3 regions of the Streptomyces sp. NPDC008150 genome follow, and region 3 is predicted to be linked to each of the others. Evidence: riboswitches for the same ligand, from Rfam matches in the RefSeq annotation. Region 3 holds a riboswitch; each other region holds the start of a gene.
The links. Region 3 has a riboswitch for S-adenosylmethionine ahead of ACFZA0_RS03885 (aminotransferase class V-fold PLP-dependent enzyme). Riboswitches for the same ligand answer to the same signal wherever they lie in the genome.
Positions count from the first base shown of each region.

Region 1: linked by a shared signal. The riboswitch ahead of ACFZA0_RS24760 (ABC transporter permease subunit) and the one ahead of ACFZA0_RS03885 (aminotransferase class V-fold PLP-dependent enzyme) in region 3 are both predicted to bind S-adenosylmethionine.
Region 2: linked by a shared signal. The riboswitch ahead of ACFZA0_RS25125 (putative leader peptide) and the one ahead of ACFZA0_RS03885 (aminotransferase class V-fold PLP-dependent enzyme) in region 3 are both predicted to bind S-adenosylmethionine.

Region 1 covers NZ_JBIBHJ010000010.1:279,599-286,801, reverse strand. The annotation lists gene ACFZA0_RS24770 (transporter substrate-binding domain-containing protein) at 1-190, opposite strand, end outside; gene ACFZA0_RS24765 (ATP-binding cassette domain-containing protein) at 301-1,098, opposite strand; gene ACFZA0_RS24760 (ABC transporter permease subunit) at 1,095-2,096, opposite strand; SAM riboswitch class IV at 2,506-2,614, opposite strand; gene ACFZA0_RS24755 (glutathione S-transferase C-terminal domain-containing protein) at 2,681-3,577, opposite strand; gene ACFZA0_RS24750 (putative leader peptide) at 3,800-3,964, opposite strand; gene ACFZA0_RS24745 (transcriptional repressor) at 4,161-4,580, opposite strand; gene katG (catalase/peroxidase HPI) at 4,836-7,070, shown strand.
Region 2 covers NZ_JBIBHJ010000011.1:24,052-31,254, forward strand. The annotation lists gene ACFZA0_RS25105 (2-oxoglutarate and iron-dependent oxygenase domain-containing protein) at 1-613, opposite strand, end outside; gene ACFZA0_RS25110 (NtaA/DmoA family FMN-dependent monooxygenase) at 1,038-2,351, opposite strand; gene ACFZA0_RS25115 (LLM class flavin-dependent oxidoreductase) at 2,362-3,528, opposite strand; gene ACFZA0_RS25120 (MFS transporter) at 3,521-4,954, opposite strand; SAM riboswitch class IV at 5,594-5,706, shown strand; gene ACFZA0_RS25125 (putative leader peptide) at 5,739-5,858, shown strand; gene ACFZA0_RS25130 (ABC transporter substrate-binding protein) at 6,063-7,203, shown strand, end outside.
Region 3 covers NZ_JBIBHJ010000001.1:887,134-894,336, reverse strand. The annotation lists gene ACFZA0_RS03885 (aminotransferase class V-fold PLP-dependent enzyme) at 1-1,072, opposite strand, end outside; SAM riboswitch class IV at 1,264-1,380, opposite strand; gene trpD (anthranilate phosphoribosyltransferase) at 1,514-2,578, opposite strand; gene ACFZA0_RS03875 (cytochrome b N-terminal domain-containing protein) at 2,747-4,384, opposite strand; gene ACFZA0_RS03870 (Rieske 2Fe-2S domain-containing protein) at 4,381-5,454, opposite strand; gene ACFZA0_RS03865 (c-type cytochrome) at 5,451-6,260, opposite strand; gene ACFZA0_RS03860 (cytochrome c oxidase subunit 3) at 6,385-7,005, opposite strand; gene ACFZA0_RS03855 (hypothetical protein) at 7,199-7,203, shown strand, end outside.

The DNA of each region.
Region 1 (7,203 bases), on a different contig from region 3:
ACACCTTGAGGGTGGCTTCCTTCGCGGCCCCGTTGGAGAGCTGTCCCACGGTCACGCTGCCCGCGGTGTCGGTCTTCGTGGCGGCGTCGCTGTCGCCCCCGCAGGCGGCCAGGGCCCCGGCGAGCGAGACGACGGCGGTGCCGGCGGTGACGGATCGGAGGAGTCTGCTGCGAAGGCTGAGGCTGGGCATGGCTGTCCTTGTCGGTGAGCGGTGAGCGGTGAGCGATGGGCGGACGGTGGGACGTGGGACGGTCTGCACGGCGGGCGGTGCGGTCGCGGCGCGGCGGCGCACCGCCGACGTCACAGGACCCGGCTGAGGAAGTCGCGGGTGCGTTCGTGCTGCGGGTTGTCCAACACCTGGGCGGGCGGCCCCTGTTCGACGATCCGGCCCTCGTCGATGAAGACGACGCGGTCGGCGACCTCGCGGGCGAACCCGATCTCGTGGGTGACGACGAGCAGCGTGGTGCCGCTGGTGGCCAGGTCCTTGATGACGGCCAGGACCTCGCCGACGAGTTCGGGGTCGAGCGCGGAGGTGGGCTCGTCGAAAAGGATGACGCCGGGCCGCAGGGCCAGTGCGCGGGCGATGGCGACGCGCTGCTGCTGGCCGCCGGAGAGCTGGCGCGGGTAGGCGTCGGCGCGGTCGGCGAGACCCACCCGGGCGAGGAGTTCGCGCGCCAGTTCCTTCGCGGAGGAGCGGTCGAGCCGTCCGGTGGCGACCGGCGCGGCGGCCACGTTGTCGAGGACGGTCAGGTGCGGGAACAGGTTGAAGTTCTGGAAGACGAACCCGATGCGGCTGCGCTGCGCGAGGATCGCGCGCTCGCTGAGTTCCTTCAGACGCTCGCCCTGCCGGCGCACGCCGATCAGTTCGCCGCCGACGCTGACGTGCCCGATCTCGGGCCGCTCCAGGTGGTTGACGACGCGTAGCAGCGTGGACTTGCCGGAGCCGGAGGGGCCGAGGATCACGGTGACCTCGCCCGGACGGACCGTCAGATCGATGCCCTGGAGCACGCGTTGGGTGCCGTACCACTTGTGGACGTCCCGGATCTCGACGGCCACGGGGGCCGTGCCGGCGGGGGCCGCGGGGGCGGTGGTGCTCATACGGCGGTCTCCTTGCGCACGCGCTCGCGCAGGTCGCCCAGGCCGGTGCGGAGCTTCTGGAACGGGGTCGGCGGCAGGGTGCGGGTGGCGCCCCGGGCGAAGTACCGCTCGACGTAGAACTGGACGACGGACACGGCGCTGGTGAGGATCAGGTACCAGACGGTGGCCACGAGCAGCAGCGGCACGATGTCGCCCGGGTAGGTGGATCCCATCGTCTGCACCGAGCCGAACAGGTCGAGCAGCGACACGTAGAACACCAGGGACGTGCCCTTGATGAGGCCGATCAGCTGGTTGACGTAGTTCGGGGTGATGGAACGCAGTGCCTGCGGCAGGACGATCCGGGTGAACTGGTAGCGCTTGGGCAGTCCCAGCGCGGAGGCGGCCTCGTGCTGGCCCTGGTCGACGGAGAGGATGCCGCCGCGGACCACTTCCGACGCGTACGCGGCCTCGTTGAGGCTGAGCCCGACGACCGCGACGGTCATGTCGGTGGCGAGGCGGGACTCGTCGAAGCTGACGAAGGACGGGCCGAAGGGCACGCCGAGGCTCAACGTCTGGTACAGAGCACTGAAGTTGTAGAGGAAGATCAGGACGACGATCAGCGGGACCGAGCGGAAGAGCCAGGTGTAGACCCAGCTCACCGAGCGCAGGACCGGGCTCGCGGACAGCCGGCAGACGGCGAGCAGCACTCCGCCGAGCAGCCCCAGCACGGCGCTGAGCGCGGTGACTTCGAGGGTGACGACGAGTCCGTCGAGGACGGTCGGCCGCAGGAACCAGTAGCGGAAGCGGTCCCACTGGTAGAAGGGGTTCGTGGCCAGCCCGTGCACGACCTGCGCCAGCAGGACCAGGACCACGGCGGTGGCGATCCACCGCCCGGGGCGTCGCAGGGGCAGGACGCGCTGCGCGACGGGGTGCGCGGCGGAGCGCTTCTCGGCGGACGCGGTTCCGGCGTCGGTCGGCTCGGCGGCCACGGATACGGCGGCGCCCGGGGGTTCACTCATGACGGCTCCAGCGGAGGCGGACTCCCCCGGGTCTGCCGTGCTCGCGTCACGTACCGGCGGCTCGCCCGCGGGGCTGTGGAAGGCATCGCGGGGACGGGACGGTCACGGAGAAACGCACGGAACCGGGGGCTGGCGGACAACGGCACACCGTCTCGGCGGTGTTCGTCGGGGATCCGGAGACTGCGGGACGGCCAGGTGCTGCGAGGAGAGGGAAACCGCGATGCGGTGTCAGCCTCGACAGCGGGCACGGCCCGGTGCGGTACACAGTGCGCTGTTGACGCGGAGCAGATCGACGGCGCGATCGGCGACGAGCGGTTCGGCGGACGGCTGTACGCAGCCCGCGGGACGGCCTGTCGCCGTCCGGGGGGCTGCGTACATGTCCGTCACCGTCACCGTTCCGGCCCGTCGGGCCTCGCGCTTACCGAATCACTTCCGGTCCGGTCGTCACCTGGGGCACCCCACCGCGGAGCGAGGGTTGCCGGTCAGCAAGCCAGGGCTTGTCGCTGACGCTCATGACCGTTCTGGGCGATAGTTAAGACAGGCGTGCGAGCGGATGTCAACGCCGGTCCACCTGCTGGTACGGCTCAGCAGTCGTCGGGGCGGGTGTCGTGCGCGGGTGAACTCCCCGCGTACGCGGCCCAGTCGAGGATCCGGACGGCGGCTCCGGCGGCCTCCAGGCCGCGGCAGCCCGCGCGGTGGCGGCGGTCGATGCCGGCCAGGTCGAGATGGGCGCCGAAGGCGGGGTGCGCGGTCAGCGCCCGCGCGTAGTCCCACAGGACGCGGTGGGCGGCGGCGCGGCGCACGGCGTCGGCGTCCAGGTGGTTGCGGTGCACGGTGTCGAGCCGCACCAGGGCCGTCCACAGTTCGATGTCGGCGGCGGTGGGCGCCTGTCCCGTCACGTGGGGGCCGGCCCCCACGAGCTGCTCGGCGGAGGCGAGGGCGGCGTCCAACTCATCGACGGCGGCGGCACGTTCGGCCTCGGTGGCGTCGGGCCGCCCCGCCCGCTGGGCGGCGCCGTCGATGCCTTCGGAGCAGAGCCGCTCGACGCTCTGGACGACGGACTCGGCGCCGCACGGGTAGAGGTCGGCGCGGCCGTCGCCGAAGTGCCGGGCGAGGTCGCGCATGATGTCGGGCGCGTGGGTGCTGACGATGCGGCCGGACCAGTCGTCGCTGAGCACCGGTTCGAGGGCGGGGCCGGAGTAGTGGTGCATGCTCGCCTCGTACAGCGGGCGCAGCACGGTGTGGCCGCCGTCGGGGCCGTCGGGCACGGCGGGCAGGAAGGTGACCGGACAGATGTCGTCGAGCGCGAGCAGCCGGTGGGCGACGGCGATGCGCAGGCCGCCCGGACAGGCCGTCGAGAGGTGGATGCGGTAGCGGCGCGGCACGGCGTAGTGGCCGCTGCGCGCGTCGCGTCCGATACGGCCGCGGAACGCGGGCACCGGGCGGCGGGACGGGTGCGCGGTGAGGTGCGTGACGGACATGGGTCTCCCGGGGTGGGGCGCAGGCGGCGCGGCATGGAGGACGGCCGGACGGCACGTCGTGGACGGCGGTTGCGGCGGTGCGGCGGGCGGACGTCCGCGGTGCGCGTCGCGCGGCGGGGCGGCGGGCCCCGTCCGCGCGCCGCGCACGCGCGGGAACGCCCGGGGCCGGCCCGTGGCGGGCGGGCGCCGGTACGTCGTCGTCCGGGCGGGAGGCGCGTCGGCTCAGCCGACGCGTCCGATCGCGCTGCAGACCCGCAGCAGGTCGATGTGGCGGCGGGAGGTCAGCAGGGGCGAGGCCGGTGCGGGCACGGCGGCCGGGGGTACGAGGGGCAGGGGCCCGCGCGGGGTACGCCGCCCACGGCCGGTGACCGCCTCGGGACGCCCCATATTTCCCTACCTGTTCACTAGGATTCCTCGACGAGTGTCGGACGGCCCGGATCACCCGTCAAGACCGCGTCCACCGATCGGTCACCGGGGCGTTCGGCCCGCCGGGCGGGGAGGGGCCGGGCCGCCCCGGCGCGACGGGCCGGCTGCCGCCCGCCGCCCCGCGGACGTCGACTCCCCGCCGGCGACGGCCCGTTGATCACGCCGTGGCGGCGCACCCCGGGCACAGCCCGCGGTACGTCACTTCCGCCTCCGAGACCGCGAACCCGAAACGCTGGTCCGCCGGGAGGGCGGAGAGCGGGTCGCCGACGGGGTGGACGTCGCGGATGGTGCCGCAGACCGAGCAGACCAGGTGCTGGTGCGGGCGGTGGGCGTTGGGGTCGTAGCGCTTGGCGCGGCCCTCGGAGGTGACCTCCATCACCTCGCCGAGGGTGACCAGTTCGCCCAGGGTGTTGTAGACGGTCGCGCGGGAGATCTCGGGCAGGAGCCGGGCCGCCGCCGCGTGCACCTCGTCGGCCGTGAGATGCACGTGATCGCCGTCGAGGACCTCGGCGACGACACGGCGCTGGGAGGTCATTCGCCAGCCACGTCCACGCAGTCGCCCCAGCAGGTCACTCATATTGGTTCACCTATCTCAAGTGCGGTGGGACGGGAGACGTCTCGCCGGTAACGTCCGGCTTGCGAGCCGATACGGATTTGGCGCCCTTCTTGACTTGGACTCTGTCCATCGTAGGATCAGTTCCGGCGACAGCCAAGAACCCCCGGTCCACCGGTACGGCAGGAGACGCACCCCCCGCCCCGAACGGCCCCGGGTCCTGGCGCCGCACCCTCAAGCTCCAGAGCTCAGCGATCTGCCAGGTCCGGAAGGATTTCCATGACTGAGAACCACGACGCAATCGTCACCGAACCCAAAGCCGAGGAGTCGGGCGGCTGCCCGGTCGTGCACACCGCGCGCGCCCCGCACCCCACGCAGGGTGGTGGCAACCGTCAGTGGTGGCCGGACCGGCTGAACCTGCGCATCCTTTCCAAGAACCCGGCCGTGGCGAACCCGCTGGGCGAGGACTTCGACTACGCGACCGCGTTCAAGTCGCTCGACCTGCCGGCGGTGAAGCGTGACCTCGCCGAGGTGCTGACCACCTCGCAGGACTGGTGGCCCGCCGACTTCGGCAACTACGGCCCGCTCATCATCCGCATGGCCTGGCACAGCGCCGGCACCTACCGGATCAGCGACGGCCGCGGCGGCGCCGGTGCCGGCCAGCAGCGGTTCGCCCCGCTGAACAGCTGGCCGGACAACGCCAACCTCGACAAGGCCCGCCGTCTGCTGTGGCCGGTCAAGAAGAAGTACGGCCAGAACATTTCCTGGGCCGACCTGCTGATCCTCGCCGGCAACGTCGCCCTGGAGACCATGGGCTTCGAGACGTTCGGCTTCGCCGGCGGCCGTGCCGACGTCTGGGAGGCCGAGGAGGACGTCTACTGGGGTCCCGAGACCACCTGGCTCGGTGACGAGCGCTACACGGGCGACCGCGAGCTGGAGAACCCGCTCGGCGCCGTGCAGATGGGCCTCATCTACGTCAACCCCGAGGGCCCCAACGGCAACCCGGACCCGCTGGCGTCGGCCCGCGACATCCGCGAGACGTTCCGCCGGATGGCGATGAACGACGAGGAGACCGTCGCCCTGATCGCGGGCGGCCACACCTTCGGCAAGACCCACGGCGCCGGCCCGGCCGACAACGTCGGCGACGACCCCGAGGCCGCCGCGCTGGAGGAGCAGGGGCTGGGCTGGAACAACACGTTCGGCACCGGCAAGGGCGGCGACACCATCACCAGCGGTCTCGAGGTGACCTGGACCAACACCCCGACCGCCTGGGACAACAGCTTCTTCGAGATCCTCTTCGGCTACGAGTGGGAGCTGTTCAAGAGCCCCGCGGGCGCCAACCAGTGGCGGCCGAAGGACGGTGCCGGCGCCGGCACCGTGCCGGACGCGCACGACGGCTCGAAGACGCACGCCCCGTCGATGCTGACGACCGACCTCGCCCTGCGCGTCGACCCGGTCTACGAGCAGATCTCGCGGCGCTTCCTGGAGAACCCTGCGGAGTTCGCCGACGCGTTCGCCCGCGCCTGGTACAAGCTGACCCACCGCGACATGGGCCCCGTCGTCCGCTACCTCGGCCCGGAGGTCCCCTCCGAGACGCTGCTGTGGCAGGACCCGCTGCCGGAGCGCACGTACGAGCCGGTCGACGCCGCCGACATCGCCGGCCTCAAGCAGCGGATCGCCGACTCGGGCCTGTCCGTGTCCGAGCTGGTCTCCACCGCCTGGGCCTCCGCCTCGTCCTTCCGCGGCAGTGACAAGCGCGGCGGTGCCAACGGCGCCCGCATCCGCCTGGAGCCCCAGCGCGGCTGGGAGGTCAACGAGCCCGAGCGCCTCGCGGGCGTCCTGCGCACCCTGGAGGGCGTGCAGGAGGCGTTCAACTCCGCGCAGGGCGGCGGCAAGCAGGTCTCGCTGGCCGACCTGATCGTGCTCGCCGGCGCCGTGGGTGTCGAACGCGCCGCGAAGGAGGGCGGGTTCGACGTCGAGGTGCCGTTCACGCCGGGCCGCGTCGACGCCACGCAGGAGCAGACGGACACCGAGTCGTTCGCCGCCCTGGAGCCGGCCGCCGACGGTTTCCGCAACTACCTCGGCAAGGGCAACCGCCTTCCGGCGGAGTTCCTGCTCGTCGACCGCGCCAACCTGCTGGAGCTCAGCGCTCCCGAAATGACCGTCCTGGTCGGCGGGTTGCGCGTGCTGGGTGCCAACCACGGGCAGTCGAAGGCGGGCGTCCTCACCGAGACCCCCGGTGTGCTGACGAACGACTTCTTCGCCAACCTGCTCGACATGGACACCAAGTGGACGCCGGTCGCCGGTGACCGCGACTCCTTCGAGGGCCACGACCGCGCCACCGGCGAGGTCCGCTGGACCGGTACGCGGTCGGACCTGGTCTTCGGTTCGAACTCCGAACTGCGGGCGCTGGCCGAGGTCTACGCGAGCGACGACGCGAAGTCGAAGTTCGTGACGGACTTCGTCGCCGCGTGGAGCAAGGTCATGGACCTCGACCGGTTCGACCTGGTCTGATCCCGTTCGGCCGGACCCCACCGGGTCCGGCCGGCCACGTCCCGGGGGCCGTCGCGGAGCAGATCCGCGACGGCCCCCGCGGTCGTGCGCGTTCGGCGCCGAAAGCCCCCTGTCCCCCTCGGCTTCCTGGCCG
Region 2 (7,203 bases), on a different contig from region 3:
AGCCGTAGTCCTTGTGAACGCCCACGCCCTGGTCGGCGTCCTCGGCCGGTCGCGGCGGATAGTGGACGATCTTCACGTGGACGGCGGCCTCGTCGTCGAACCACTCGTCGAAGTAGCGCTCGTGCTGGCCGAGCGCGGCCGCGAGGGCCCGCAGGACCTCGCGGCTCACGCGCAGGGCCTCCGCCTGCCAGCGCAGCACGATGTCCCGCAACTCCGGTAGTGCGGTGGGCCATTGGTTGGGGCCGACGAGCCGGAGGTAGTCGGGATCCGCCGGTCCGGTGGTGATCGGCTCTCGTTCGGGGCCGATGTCGATCTGTTCGCGCCAGTCGGCGCTGCCGGCCGTGTACTCGGTTCCCGTGCGCGTGTAGCCGCGGAACTGGGGGGAGTTGAGGTTCTCGATCTCCAGCCGGCGATCCTCGGGGAGGGCGAAGAAGGCGCGGGCCGCGCGCAGGATCCCGTCCCGGACGGATACGGATACGCCGTGTCCGGTGACGTAGAAGAACCCCACGTCGTGGGCGGCGGAACGAAGTTCGGCCAGGAAGGCGTCACGGTCGGTGCCGGGATCGCGGAAGCGGGAGATGTCGACGACGGGCAGGACGGTGGGCTGTGCCATGGGGTTCCTTCGCGGCGGCAGCAGGGCCGGACACCGCAGTGCGCGTCAACAGCCGTACAGGGATCACCTGTTGATGGCGGAGCGGTGGGATGTGCCCGGAGCGGGCGGGATGGGGGGAAGGTCGAGATCTCAGTCGGTGTGGAAGGGTCAGCGACAGGTCTCGTCGAACTGGTCGGCGCGGCGGCTCACCCAGAACGGGTCGAGCAGCACCGTGTGTGCCTGGCCAGTTGTCTCCATGAGCGGATCAAAGCACACGCTCGCGGAGGCGTCCACGGTGCGTCTTGACGGGTGAGACGGCGTCCGAGGACCGGGAAACGACCGCGAAGATCTTCAAGCCTGTTGGTCTTCGTCACGGAGGCCGCCCCTTCGACGCCGGCGGAGGAGCCCGGCGCCGAAGGGAACTGGGGCGTCCCGCGCCCCGGGGTCAGAGCTTCGGCAGCTCCAGGTGCTCGCGCAGGGTGGTGCCCTCGTACGCGGTGCGGTACACGCCCCGGGTCTGCAGCTCGGGCACCAGCTTGTCCACCACGTCGGTGATCGACGCCGGAAGCAGGTGGGGCACCAGGTTGAAGCCGTCGACCGCGCGGGTCCGGACGTAACGCGTCCACTCGTCGGCTACGGCGGACGGGGTGCCGACGAAGGACGGGTGGCCGCCCGGCGACACCTCCGCCACCAGCTGCCGGATGGACCAGCCGCGCTCCTCGGCGAGGGCCCGCCATGCGCGGATCCGCTCCGCCTTGCCGGTGCGGTGCTCGATCGACAGGGTGCCGCGCGACGGGTCGAGTTCGCCCTCGGCCGGCTCGATGTCGGGGAGCGGGCCTTCGGGGTCGTAGGCGGACAGGTCGGTGCCCCAGTACTGCTCCAGGAACGCGATCGCCCGGGGCCCGTTGACCTGCTGTTCGCGAAGCCAGCGGGCCTTCTCCACCGCCTCCGCCTCGGTGTCCCCGAGCACCACGGTGGCGCCGGGCAGGATTCTCAGGGAGTCGGGCGTACGGCCGTACCGGGCGAGTCGGCCGCGCAGGTCGGCCGCGTACGCCACCGCCTTGTCGTACTCGGTGTTCGCGGAGAACACCACGTCCGCGTGGCGGGCGGCGAGGTCGCGGCCCCCGTCGGAGTCGCCGGCCTGGAAGAGCACCGGACGGCCCTGAGGGCTTGGCGGGACGGTGGTGGTCGCCCGCAGCCGCACGAGGTCGGTGTCCCGCTCCACAGGTGAGGCGGGCGCCCCCGGGTTCCAGGACGCCCACAGCTCCTTGGCGGTGTCCACGAACTGCCCGGCGCGCTCGTAGCGCCGCTCGTGTGCGAGCCAGCCGCCGTGGCGGAAGTTGGCACCGGTCCAGGCGTTGTCGGTGGTGACGATGTTCCAGCCGGCCCGGCCCTCGGTGAGCAGGTCGAGGGAGGCCAGTCGGCGGGCCAGGTCGGCGGGGTAGTTGTAGGTGGTGTTCTGGGTGGCGACCAGGCCGATCCGCTCTGTGACGGCGGCCAGCGCGGAGAGCTGGGTGATCGCGTCGGGGCGGCCGGCCACGTCGAGATCGTAGATGCGGCCCTGGTTCTCCCGCACCCGCAGGCCCTCACCGAGGAAGAAGGCGTCGAACAGGCCCCGTTCCAGGGCGTGGGCAACGTCGACGAAGGTCTCGATCGCGGTGTGCGAGGGGGCGTCGGGCTCGCTCCACACCAGTTGGGCGCCCACACCGGTGAAGAACAGGCCGAGGTGGAGGCGGGGTTCGGTGGGTGAGTCGGTCATGGCGGTCACCTCAGACGTTGATGGCGGCGGGGCAGGCAGAGACGGCCGGGGCGGCGGGGTCCGCCGGGGCGGCCGCGGTGGCGAAGCGGCTGACGGGACGTGGCAGGCCGAGCGTGGCGCGCAGGGTGTCCCCCGCCCGGGGCGGCCGGTGCAGTCCGGCGGCGGCCAGGGCGGGCAGCACACGCTCGACCAGCACCGGCCCGTCCACAGCGAGGACGGCGGGGTGCAGCCGCACCCCGTCGACCAGCGGGGCGAGCCGGGTGAGCAGGTCGGTCAGCTCCTCGGCGGAACCGGTGTGACGCAGGCGTCCCGTGCCCGGCCAGTCGGCGGTGGCGTTCAGCTCTGCCAGCCGGGCGGCGGCCGGGGCGTCGTCGGTGTCGAGCACGGCCTCCACCTCGGCGAAGACCAGCGGCGCGCCCGCCGCCCGGGCCTCGGCGGCCCGCTCGGCGATCTCCTCGGGCGTGGACCGGGACACCAGGACGATGTCGGCGCGCTCGTCGATCCCGAGGGCGTCCGGGGCGAGGACGACCACCTGGCCCTGCGGCGGGCGCGGGGTGATCAGCGGTCCCTTGACGGTGAAGCCGGCGCCCTCGAAGTCGATGTGGTGGACCCGGTCGGCGTCCAGGAAGCGGCCGGTGGCCACGTCCCTGATCACCGCGTCGTCCTCCCAGGAGTCCCAGAGCGCGCGGGCGGTCTCGACCACGTCGGCCACCTCACGCCGGGTCTTCTCGGGGGACAGCGGCGCCCGCCCGACGGTGGCCAGCGAGCCGGAGTCGTCGGCCGCGCCGACCAGCCAGGCGGCCCGGCCGTTCGAGGCGTGGTCCAGGCTGGCGAGCTGGGTGGCGAGGTGGAACGGCTCGGTGGTGGTGGTGTGCAGGGTGGGGGCGAGCCCGAGCCGGTCGGTGGCGAGCGTGAGGAACGCGGCCCGGCTGCCCGCCTCGATCCGGCCGGCCGGACCGGCCGCCGGTCCGGTGGCCGGCGGCAGCGGCGCGTCGGCCAGGGTGAGCAGCGCGTACCCGGCCTCCTCCGCCGAGGCGGCCGCCTCCCGCACACCGCGCGGGGTGAGTCCCGCCCCGGCGCTCCGGCCCGGGTGGCGGGCGGCGGCCGGGTGGGCGCCGTCGCCGTCGGCCTCCAGGGCGAGGTGCAGCGCGGGCGGTGCGGTGTCGTGGTCAGTCATGAACGGTGCCTCCGGTGGACGGGTCACCGGCCGACACGGGAGCCCGGTCGCCGGCGGGACGGTGGTCGGAGCCTTCGGCGCGGCCGCCCGGCCGGTCGGGGCCGGACGCCGGCAGCGGGCCGGGGAAGGTGCGGGCGGAACCGGGAGAGGAGTGGACGGGGGCCGGGGAGGTGCGGACGGGGGCGGTGACCGGGCCGGCCGGCGCGGCCGCGAGCCGGTGCGACAGCCACAGCGCCACCCCGAGCGCCGCGAGGACGGCCGCCGCGGCGCCCGAGGCCATCCCCCAGCGCACCCCGGCGTGTTCGGAGACCCAGCCGATCACCGGGCCGCCGACCGGGCTGCCGCCCATCGAGATCACCGTGTAGACGGCCATCACGCGCCCACGCATCGCGTCGTCCACCTCGGACTGGACGAACGCGCTGACCGCAGTGTTGAGGATCATCAACGCGCATCCGGTCGGCAGCAGCAGCGCGAGGAAGGCCGGGTACGACGGCATCAGCGCGGCCAGCACCTCGAACGCGCCGAACAGCACCGCTCCGGCGACGACCGTCCGCACCCGGGGCGTGATCCCCCGGGTCGCGGCAAGGGTGCCTGCAACGGTGCCCACGGCCAGGGCGGTGTTCATGAAGCCGAGACCGTCCGAACCGACGTCGAAGACCCGTCCGGCGAACAGCGTCAACGTGGTCGGGAAGCTGACCGCGAAGGTCGCGGCGAGCCCGAAGACGGTGAAGACGCCCACGAGTTCGGGCCGTGAGCCGACGTACCGCAGTCCCTCCCCACCCGCCTTCCGCCACGGCGGCGGGGCGGCCGCCGGGGCGTCCGCGGCCCTCGGCCGGATCGACGCCACGCCCGCCAGGACGGCCGCGAAGGAGGCGGCGTTCAGGGCGAACACCCAGCCGGTACCGATCACCCCGATCAGCACACCGGCAACGGCCGGGCCGATCAGCCGGGCGGCGTTCAGCGACAGGATGTTCAACCCGGCGGCCCTGGGGATCAGCGGCCGGCCCACCAGTTCCCTGACGAAATACAACCTGGCCGGGTTCTCCACGGTGAACACCGCGCCCAGCGCGAAGGACAGCACGTACAGCAGCCAGAGCGGCGCGTACCCGGACAGCACCATGACGGCCAACAGCACGGCTTGCGCCGCGTACAGCGCCTGCGTCCACAGCAGCAGCCGGCGCCGGTCGTACCGGTCGGCGATCACCCCGCCCCACAGGCCGAACAGCAGCACCGGGGCGAACTGGAGCCCCGCGACCCAGCCGAGCGCCGTACCGCTGTGGGTGAGGGTCAGCACGAACCAGTCCAGCGCCACGCCCTGCATCGCGCTGCCGATGTTGGAGACCAGTCCCGTGCTCCAGTAGATCCGGTAGTCCCGGACCCGGAGCGCGGCGAACACCCCAGTGGGTTCGGCGTCGTTGACAGCCATGGGCCTTCCTTCGCCACGAGCGGCGGGCGGTCGTGGGCGGGCGGTCGCGGGGCGGGAGCGCGGTGCGCGCGGGTGGGTCCGCGCGGCGGCGGGCAGTCCGTCCGGTGTTCCGTCTCCCGTGCCGCGCGGCGGCCCGCCCCGCGTTCCTGTCCGGCGCCGCGTCCGGTGTTCCGCCCCCGTTTCGCCTCGCGGTCCGTCCTGGTGGAGGTCCGCGCGGGACGTGGGGGCGACGTGCCCCCAACAGGGCTCAGCCAGTGCTCAACCGGGGCTCGGCCGCGGCTCGGCGCGCCGGCGGCGGCCGGGACGGCGGGCCCGACGGGCGAAGGGAGGGGGGAAGCGAACCCGAACGCGGCGAACCGGCCACGTATCGGCAGAGGAGGGAAAGGGCGAACCGGGCGGGGCGGTTCAGCTACAGGTCTGGTCGAACTGATCTGCGCGGCGACCCGCCCAGAACGGGTCCAGCAGCACGGTGGGTGCCTGCCCTGCGATCTCCATGCCCCGGATCAAAGCACACGGCCTGTGCAGCGTCCACCGACCGTCCCGCCCTCTGAGACAGGACGACTTTCTTCGCGCGGGATCCCGTTTTCGGAGGCTTCCGGGCATTGACGTCCGAGGAAACCGCTCCATACGATCGCGGCCGGCATTGAGTGTCAGCGTCAAGCCCTGGCTCGCTGACCGGCAACCCTCCACCGCGGTGGGGTGCTCCAGGTGAAAGCCCGGCGGGATCACCGGTGATCCCGCAAGCGCGTGGCCCCGTCGGGGCCGGAGACCGAGGGGGGAACGCATGCGGCAGCACCACGCCGGCCAACGGGCCTCCTCCTCCGTCGCCATGGTGTTCTCCCGGCTCTCCCGGCGGCGCCACATCGACCTGAAGCGCTCCACCAGCTGTCTCTGTCACGCCTGACGCGCTTCCCCCACGCCGCCTGACGAACAGTCACCGGCCGTCGGCTCCGCACGTTTCCCGTCCCCGTGTCACCACCTGCCCAGGGCTCCGCCCCGTCGTACGCGTCCGCCGTCACCGGCGTCCGCCCGCCGGGTCCGCGCGCTCCGCGCCGGCGTGCCCGCACACGCCTGCGCACCCGGCACTCCGATTGAGGAGAACCTCTTCGTGACCGTACTTCCGGCACTCCCGGCCAGAACCACCCGATGGGCGGCGCTCACCGCCCTCCTGACCACCAGCATCCTGCTGACCGCCTGCGGCACCGGCGGTGACGGCTCGGGCAGCGGCTCCTCCGACGCCAAGCCGAAGTCCGGCGGCACCCTCACCTTCGCGGTCAGCTCCGACGCCGGCTGCGTGGACCCCCAGCAGGTCGGCAGCAACGACACCATCTACTCGGTGCGCCAGATCGTCGACTCGCTCACCGACCAGGACCCGAAGACCGGCAAGATCGTGCCGTGGCTGGCGAAGAGCTGGGAGGTCAGCGACGACGCCACCACCTTCACCTTCCACCTGCGGGAGGGCGTCACCTTCAGCGACGGCTCCAAGCTCACCGCCCAGGTGGTCAAGGACAACTTCGACGCGGTGCCCGACCTCGGTCCGCTGGCCTCCCTCGCCCAGGGCTACCTGGCCGGCCTGAAGAGCACCACCGTGGTCGACCCGAACACCGTCAAGATCACCTTCGCCGCGCCCAACGTCCAGTTCCTCCAGGCCACTTCGACGCACTCGCTGGGCATCGAATCCGCGGCGAGCGTGAAGAAGACCCCGCAGCAGAAGTGCAGCGACGGCGTCAGCGGCTCCGGTCCGTTCGTGCTGGACAAGTACTCCCAGAACCAGTCGGTCACCCTCTCCAGGCGCGCCGGCTACAACTGGGGCTCCTCGCTGTGGGCGAAGACCGGTGAGGCCTACCTCGACAAGCTGGTCTTCAAGGTCGTCCCGGAGGCGGGCGTGCGCTCCGGCAGCCTCCAGTCCGGCCAGGTCGACGCGATAGGCAGTGTCGGCAAGGCCGACGAGACCGCCCTCCAGGGCGGCCAAGTCAACCTTCAGCGCCGCGCCAACCCCGGTCTGGTCTTCGGCCTGACCGCCAACAGCTCCCGTCCCGCGGTGAAGGAGACCGCGGTGCGCCAGGCGATCAGCTACGCCCTGGACCGCAAGGAGATCGCCTCCACGGTCTTCCCTACCGGCACCCAGCCGGCCACCAGCGTCCTCGCGCACACCACCCCCGACTACACCGACCTCTCCTCGGAGCTCACGACGGACCCCGCCAAGGCCAAGTCCCTGCTGGACGCGGCCGGCTGGAAGGCCGGCAGTG
Region 3 (7,203 bases):
CGGGCACCCCGGCCAGCCCGGCGCGCACCGTGTCGATCAGGTGCTGCTCACGGGCGACGAGCGAGTCGAAGCCGGCCTCGGTGAGCGCCTTGCAGGCGGAGGCGATCGAGTAGGCGCCGATCACGTTGGGCGAGCCGGCCTCGTGGCGGGCGGCGCTGTCGTGCCACTCGACGTCCACTCCGCCGTCGGTGCGGCGGCTCACCCGGCGGCTCGCGCCACCGCCGGCGAGGTACGGCTCCGCCTCGCGCAGCCAGTCGGCGCGGCCGGCCAGCACGCCGGAGCCGAAGGGCGCGTACAGCTTGTGTCCGGAGAAGGCGACCCAGTCGACGTCGAGGTCCCGCACCGACACCGGGTGGTGCGGGGCGAGCTGCGCGGCGTCCAGGACGATGCGGGCGCCGTGGGCGTGCGCGGCGGCGGCGAGTTCGCGCACCGGCCACAGCTCACCGGTGACGTTGGAGGCGCCGGTGACGCAGACCAGGGCCGGGCCGTGCGGGTCGCGGGCGGCGAGGGCGCGCTCCAGGGTGGCGACGGCCTCGCCGGGGGTGCGCGGCGCGTTGAGGTAGGTGACGCGGGCGTCGCGCCACGGCAGCAGCGAGGCGTGGTGCTCGGTCTCGAAGACGAAGACCTGGCAGCCGGCGGGGACGGCCGCCGCGAGCAGGTTCAGGGAGTCGGTCGTGGACCGGGTGAAGATCAGCTGATCGTCCTCGCGGCAGTCGAGGAACTCGGCGACGGTGCGCCGCGCGTTCTCGAACAGGTCCGTGGAGAGCTGCGACAGGTAGCCGGCGCCGCGGTGCACGCTGCCGTAGTACGGCGCGTAGGCGGCCACGTCGTCCCACACGCGCTGGAGGGCCGGGGCGCTCGCCGCGTAGTCGAGCGCGGCGTAGGTGGTCTCGCCGCCCGTGACGAGCGGGACGGTGACGTCCCGGCCCAGCACCGGCAGCGGCGCACAGGCGGCCGGGTCGGCGGCGGCGGGCAGCTCGGCGGAGGCCGTGGCGGCGGCGACGGGGAGCTCGGCGGAGGCCGTGGAGGCGGTGGAGGCGGTGGAGGCGGTGGCAGAAGCGGTGACGGACATGGCTGAACTCCCGGAGACGGCAAGGCGAAGCCCGCCGTGCGGCCCGCGCACCCGGACAGGGTGGGGCACGGCACGGAGGAAGGGAAAAGGGTGTGCGGAAAGGGGGCTCGACGCCCTAACGCATTCGCTTGCTCACGAGAGACTCCCTCGGTGACCAGGACCCCTGGCCCCGCACTGGGGAGTGCGCGAGGGGTCCGCGCTTGCCGTGGACCTTGCTGTCCACCGCCTGGTCTTCACCCGGGGCACCCCGCCACGGACGGAGGGTTGCCGGACAGTCGGCCGGGGCCTCATGACTGTCACTCATGACCTGCCGAAAAACGTACGTGAGGCGTCCGCCGCCGCGCAACCCGCGTCCGGATGCCGGGACGGCCCCCTCGAACGGTGGACGTCCGAGGGGGCCGCGGGGTGCCGAGGGGGCGGGTACGAGGCGGGTACGCCGGTTCAGCGGTTGCTGGCCGCCGCCCAGCGCTGCAGCGTCTGCCCGGCCGCCCCCGAGTCGATCGACTCGGCGGCCCGCTCGATGCCCGTGCGGATGCGGTCCACGAGGGGCGCGTCGCCGCCGTCCAGGGCGGCCAGCGCCGCCGCGGTGTTCAGCAGCACGGCGTCGCGCACCGCGCCCTTCTCGCCGGCCAGCACGCGCCGCGCAACGTCGGCGTTGTACGCGGGGTCGCCGCCGCGCAGCGCGTCGACGGCCACCAGTTCGAGGCCGACGTCCCGCGGGTCGAAGGGCTCCTCGGTGACCTTGCCGTCCCGGACCACCCACACGCGGGAGGTCGCGGTCGTCGTCAGTTCGTCGAGTCCGTCGTCGCCGCGGAAGACGAGCGAGGTGTTGCCGCGCTCGGCGAACACCCCCGCGACGATCGGCGCGACCCGGGCGTCGGCGACTCCGACGGCCTGCGCCCTCACCCGGGCCGGGTTGGTCAGCGGGCCGAGGAAGTTGAAGGTGGTGCGGATGCCCAACTGGCCGCGGGCGGCGGCCACATGACGCAGCGCCGGGTGGAACTTCACCGCGAAGCAGAAGGTGATCCCGGCCTCCTCCGCGACCTCGACAACCCGCTTCGGGGTGAGCTGGAGGTTGACGCCGAGCCGCTCCAGGACGTCCGAGGCGCCGGACGCCGAGGACGCGGCGCGGTTGCCGTGCTTGACGACCTTCGCCCCCGCGCCGGCCGCCACGATCGCCGACATGGTGGAGATGTTCACCGTCTTCGCGCCGTCGCCGCCGGTGCCGACGATGTCGACGGTGGCGCCGGGGATCTCGATGACGTTCGCGTGCTCGTACATCGCCCGGACCAGACCGGTGATCTCCTCGACGGTCTCGCCCTTGGCGCGCAGCGCCACCGCGAACCCGGCGATCTGCGCGTCGGTCGCCTCGCCGCGCATGATGCGGTCCATCGCCCAGGCCGTGTCGTCGGCGCTCTGGTCGCGGCCCTCCAGCAGCCCGTCGAGCACGCGGGGCCAGGAACGGCCCGCCGCGGTAGTGCCTCCAGCGGGGGTCACAGCGCTCATTTCGCCGCTCCTGGGTTCCGTCCCCCTCGGGGGACACATGTCGGGGCACCCGTCGTCCCGACGGGCACGGGTCCACCCTATCCAGCCCCGGGCACGGCGAAGGGCCCCGCCCGGACAACCGGACGGGGCCCTTCGCCGTGGCGTGGCGACGCCTCGACGATCGGACGATCAGTGGTGGCCGTGGCCGCTCGTGATCTCCTTGTACTCCTCCGAGGTGGGCTTCGCGATCTGCCCGTCCTCGCCGTAGTACGACTTGCTCAGCTTGGCCCGGAGCTTCTCCGGCGCCCGCACCTTGCGCTCGACGCCGTTCTCGTCCGTGGTGGCACCGATCTCGGCGGGCGCGTACTGGTTGTGCGCGGTGAGCGTGTGCAGCTGCTCCTGGCTGAGCGGCTCGTGGATCTCGATGAACTCACCGTGCGGCAGGCGCTTGATGACGCCCGACTCGCGGCCGTGCAGCACCTTGTCGCGGTCCCGGCGCTGGAGGCCCAGGCACATCCGCTTGGTGGCGACGAAGACCAGCACCGGCACGACGAAGAACGCGATCCGGACGAACCAGGTGATCGAGTTGATCGACAGGTGGAAGTGCGTGGCCCACAGGTCGTTGCCACCGCCGACGAGCAGGACGAAGTACCAGCTGATCCACGCGGCGCCGAACGCGGTCCGCGTCGGGGCGTTGCGCGGGCGGTCCAGGATGTGGTGCTCGCGCTTGTCGCCGGTGACCCAGGACTCGATGAACGGGTAGACCGCGATCGCGACCAGGACCATCGGGAAGATCAGCAGCGGGACGAACACACCCAGGACGAGCGTGTGGCCCCAGAAGTTGATCTCCCAGCCGGGCATGACGCGGATCAGGCCCTCGGAGAAGCCCATGTACCAGTCGGGCTGGGCGCCGGTGGACACCATGTCCGGCCGGTAGGGGCCCATCTCCCAGATCGGGTTGATCGTGGCGATCGCCGCGATGAACGCGATGACACCGAAGACCAGGAAGAAGAAGCCTCCGGCCTTGGCCATGTAGACCGGCAGCAGGGGCATGCCGACGACGTTCTCGTTGGTCCGGCCGGGACCCGCGAACTGGGTGTGCTTGTGGTAGAAGACCAGGATCAGGTGGCCGACCACGAGCCCGAGCATGATGCCCGGCAGCAGCAGGATGTGGACCGAGTAGAACCGGGCCACGAAGTCCCCGCCCGGGAACTGTCCGCCGAAGAGGAAGAACGACAGGTACGTGCCGACGATCGGCACGGACAGGATCGCACCCTCCATGAAGCGCACACCGGTGCCGGAGAGCAGGTCGTCCGGGAGCGAGTAACCGGTGAAGCCGGTGAACATGCCGAGGACGAACAGCAGGAAGCCGAACAGCCAGTTGACCTCACGCGGCTTGCGGAAGGCACCCGTGAAGAACACGCGCATCATGTGCACGAACATGGCGGCCAGGAAGACCAGCGCCGCCCAGTGGTGGATCTGACGGATCAGCAGACCGCCGCGCACATCGAAGGAGATGTGCATCGTCGAGTTGAACGCCTCCGACATCTGCTGCCCCTGGAGCGGGACATAAGTGCCGTGGTACGTCACCTCGTTCATCGACGGGTGGAAGAACAGCGTCAGGTACACACCCGTGAGGATGATGATGATGAAGCTGTAGAGGCAGACCTCGCCCAACATGAACGACCAGTGGTCGGGGAAGATCTTGCGCATGTTGGCCTTGGCCAGGGAGTAGATCCCGAGCCGGCCGTCGGCCCAGTCGGCGATCTTCTCGCCGGCCGGAGCCTTCTCGCGCGACCGCGCGTCCGTGGTGGCTTGAGTACTCATCCGCGCTCCCAGAAAGCAGGACCGACGGGCTCCTCGAAGTCGCCGAGCGCCTGGAGGTAACCCTCGTCGTTCACACCGATGCGCAGCTGCGGCAGGGCGTGACCGGCGGGGCCGAAGATCACTCGGGCACCGTCGGAGAGGTCGAAGGTGGACTGGTGGCACGGGCACAGCACGTGGTGCGTCTGCTGCTCGTACAGGGAGATCGGGCAACCGACGTGGGTGCAGATCTTGGAGAAGACCACGATGCCCTCGTGTCCCCACTCCAGCTCGCGCTTGTCCTTGATGTTCTCCGGCTGGAGCCGGACGATCATCACGGCGGACTTGGCGATCTCGGTCTGGAAGTCCTCTTCCTTCTCCTCGAGCCCGTCGGGCTTGGCGAAGGTGAGCGAACCCACCGCGACGTCCGAGGGACGCAGCGGCTCGTTCGTGTTCATGTTGACGAGGAGCTTGCCCTTGGCCCACAGGGTGTGGCGGAGCTTGGTGCCCGGCAGGGTGCCGAGGTCGCGCAGCAGCATCACGCCGGACAGCGGCACCAGGGCCACCGCGCCGAACAGGGTGTTGCGGATCAGCTTGCGACGGCCGAACTGCGACTCCTTGGCGCCCTGCTTGAAGTCCGCGTGCACCTGCGCGCGGTCCTCGGGGGACGCCTCGATGGGGTGCCGCTCGGCGGGCATCTCGACGTCCGACATCAGGGTGCGCGCCCAGTGGACGGCACCCGCGCCGATCGCGAACAGCGCGACCGCGAGGGTCAGGCCGAGCGCGAAGTTCATCGCGCTGACGTGGCCGATCGGGAAGACGTAGATCGACTTGTCGTCCGGGATCGTCACGTACGAGGCGATGAAGCCGAGGGTGGCCAGCATCGAGATCACGAAGAGGAGGGCGACGTGGCGCTCGGAGCGCCGTGCCGCGGCCTCGTCGATGTCCTGGACACGGTGCTCGTGGGGCGGCAGGCCCGGGTCGGCGAACGGGTCCGCCTCGTTGGCCTGCGCCACGGTGCCGCCGTGGCCGTGCGCGTGCGCGCCGTCCTGCGCTGCCGGCAGGTGCTCTTCTGGAATGTCTTGGCTACTCATGACTTCTTGGCCTTTGCGGTCCGAGCGGCGACCCAGACGGCGACCGCGATCAGCAGGCCCATCCCGAAGATCCAGGCGAACAGACCCTCGCTGACCGGGCCGAGACCGCCGAGCGACAGACCGCCGGGGCTCTCGGCGTTGGTGCCGTTGACCTCGTCCAGGTACGCGATGATGTCCTTCTTGTTCTGCTCCGACAGGGTGGTGTCGGGGAAGGAGGGCATGTTCTGCGGACCCGTGAGCATGGCCTCGTAGATGTGCTTCGGCGTGCTGCCCTCAAGGCTCGGTGCGAACTTGCCCTCGGTCAGGGCGCCGCCCTTGCCGGTGAAGTTGTGGCACTGGGAGCAGTTGGTGCGGAACAGCTCGCCACCCCTGGCGATGTCCGAACCCTCGGGGCTGGTCTGGTTCTTCGTCGGCACGGCGGGGCCCGCACCGAGCGAAGCGATGTACGCGGCGAGCTGGTCGATCTCGGCCTGCGTGTAGATGTTCTTCTTCTTCTGGATCTGCACGCCCGGCTGCTGGGCAGGCATCCGGCCGGTGCCGACCTGGAAGTCGACGGCCGCGGCGCCCACGCCGACCAGGCTGGGCCCGTCGGACGAGCCCTGACCACCGGTGCCGTGGCAGCTGGCGCAGCCCACCGAGTAGAGCTTCTTGCCCTCCTCGATGGTGAGGGACTGGGCGGAATCGTCGGCCTGCGCCTTGGTCGCGGGCGCGAACGCGGCGAACAGCCCCCCGGTGGCCGCCAGCGCGAGGAGTAGGACGACGACCGCCGCCAGCGGATGGCGTCGTCGTGCGGAGAGCTTTTTCACGGATTACTCCGGTGTCAGGATCTTCTGTCGATGCTTCTGGAGATGTACTCGGTGGTCGTGGGCCGCCCGGAACCCCCGTCGAGATGCCTCGTCGGGGTGACCGGCCGCCTCTGCCGACGACCGACTACTTGATCAAGTAGATCGTGGCGAAAAGGCCGATCCAGACGACGTCGACGAAGTGCCAGTAGTAGGACACGACGATCGCGGCCGTCGCCTGCTCGTGCGTGAACCTCTTCGCCGCGTAGGTGCGGCCGAGGACAAGCAGGAAGGCGATGAGGCCGCCCGTCACGTGCAGGCCGTGGAAGCCGGTGGTCAGGTAGAACACCGAACCGTAGGGGTCGGAGGACAGCGAGAGGCCGTCCTCCTTCACCAGGTTCGTGTACTCGTAGATCTGACCGCCGATGAAGATCGCACCCATGATGAAGGTGACGATGAACCAGCCCCGGAGCTTCTTCACGTCCCCGCGCTCGGCGGCGAAGACGCCGAGCTGGCAGGTCAGCGAGGAGAGCACCAGGATCGTGGTGTTGGTCGCGGAGAACGGAAGATTGAGATGGCCCGCCATCTCCTTCCAGTGATCCGGTCCTGTCACCGATCGCAGGGTGAAGTACATCGCGAAGAGGGCCGCGAAGAACATCAGCTCGGAACTCAGCCAGATGATGGTTCCGACGCTGGTGAGGTTCGGCCGGTTGACCGACGGGTGCGCGTGCCCGGTTTCTACTGTCGTTGCTGTCGCCACGACCGACATTATGTCGGTCGCTTATCCCGCCCTCACTCCCGGGGGTGCCGTTCGGAGTGTCTGTGGGCTGTGTCCAGCCCGTATGGCCCATCGAAGGGCCCTGCGAACCGGTGTTGACGCGGTGTCGGAAGCGGTAGCATCCGCGCCACCGGTAGCCCGGGTTCACGACCGATCGGTGTCTTTCGAAACACGTGGAGGAACGATGCA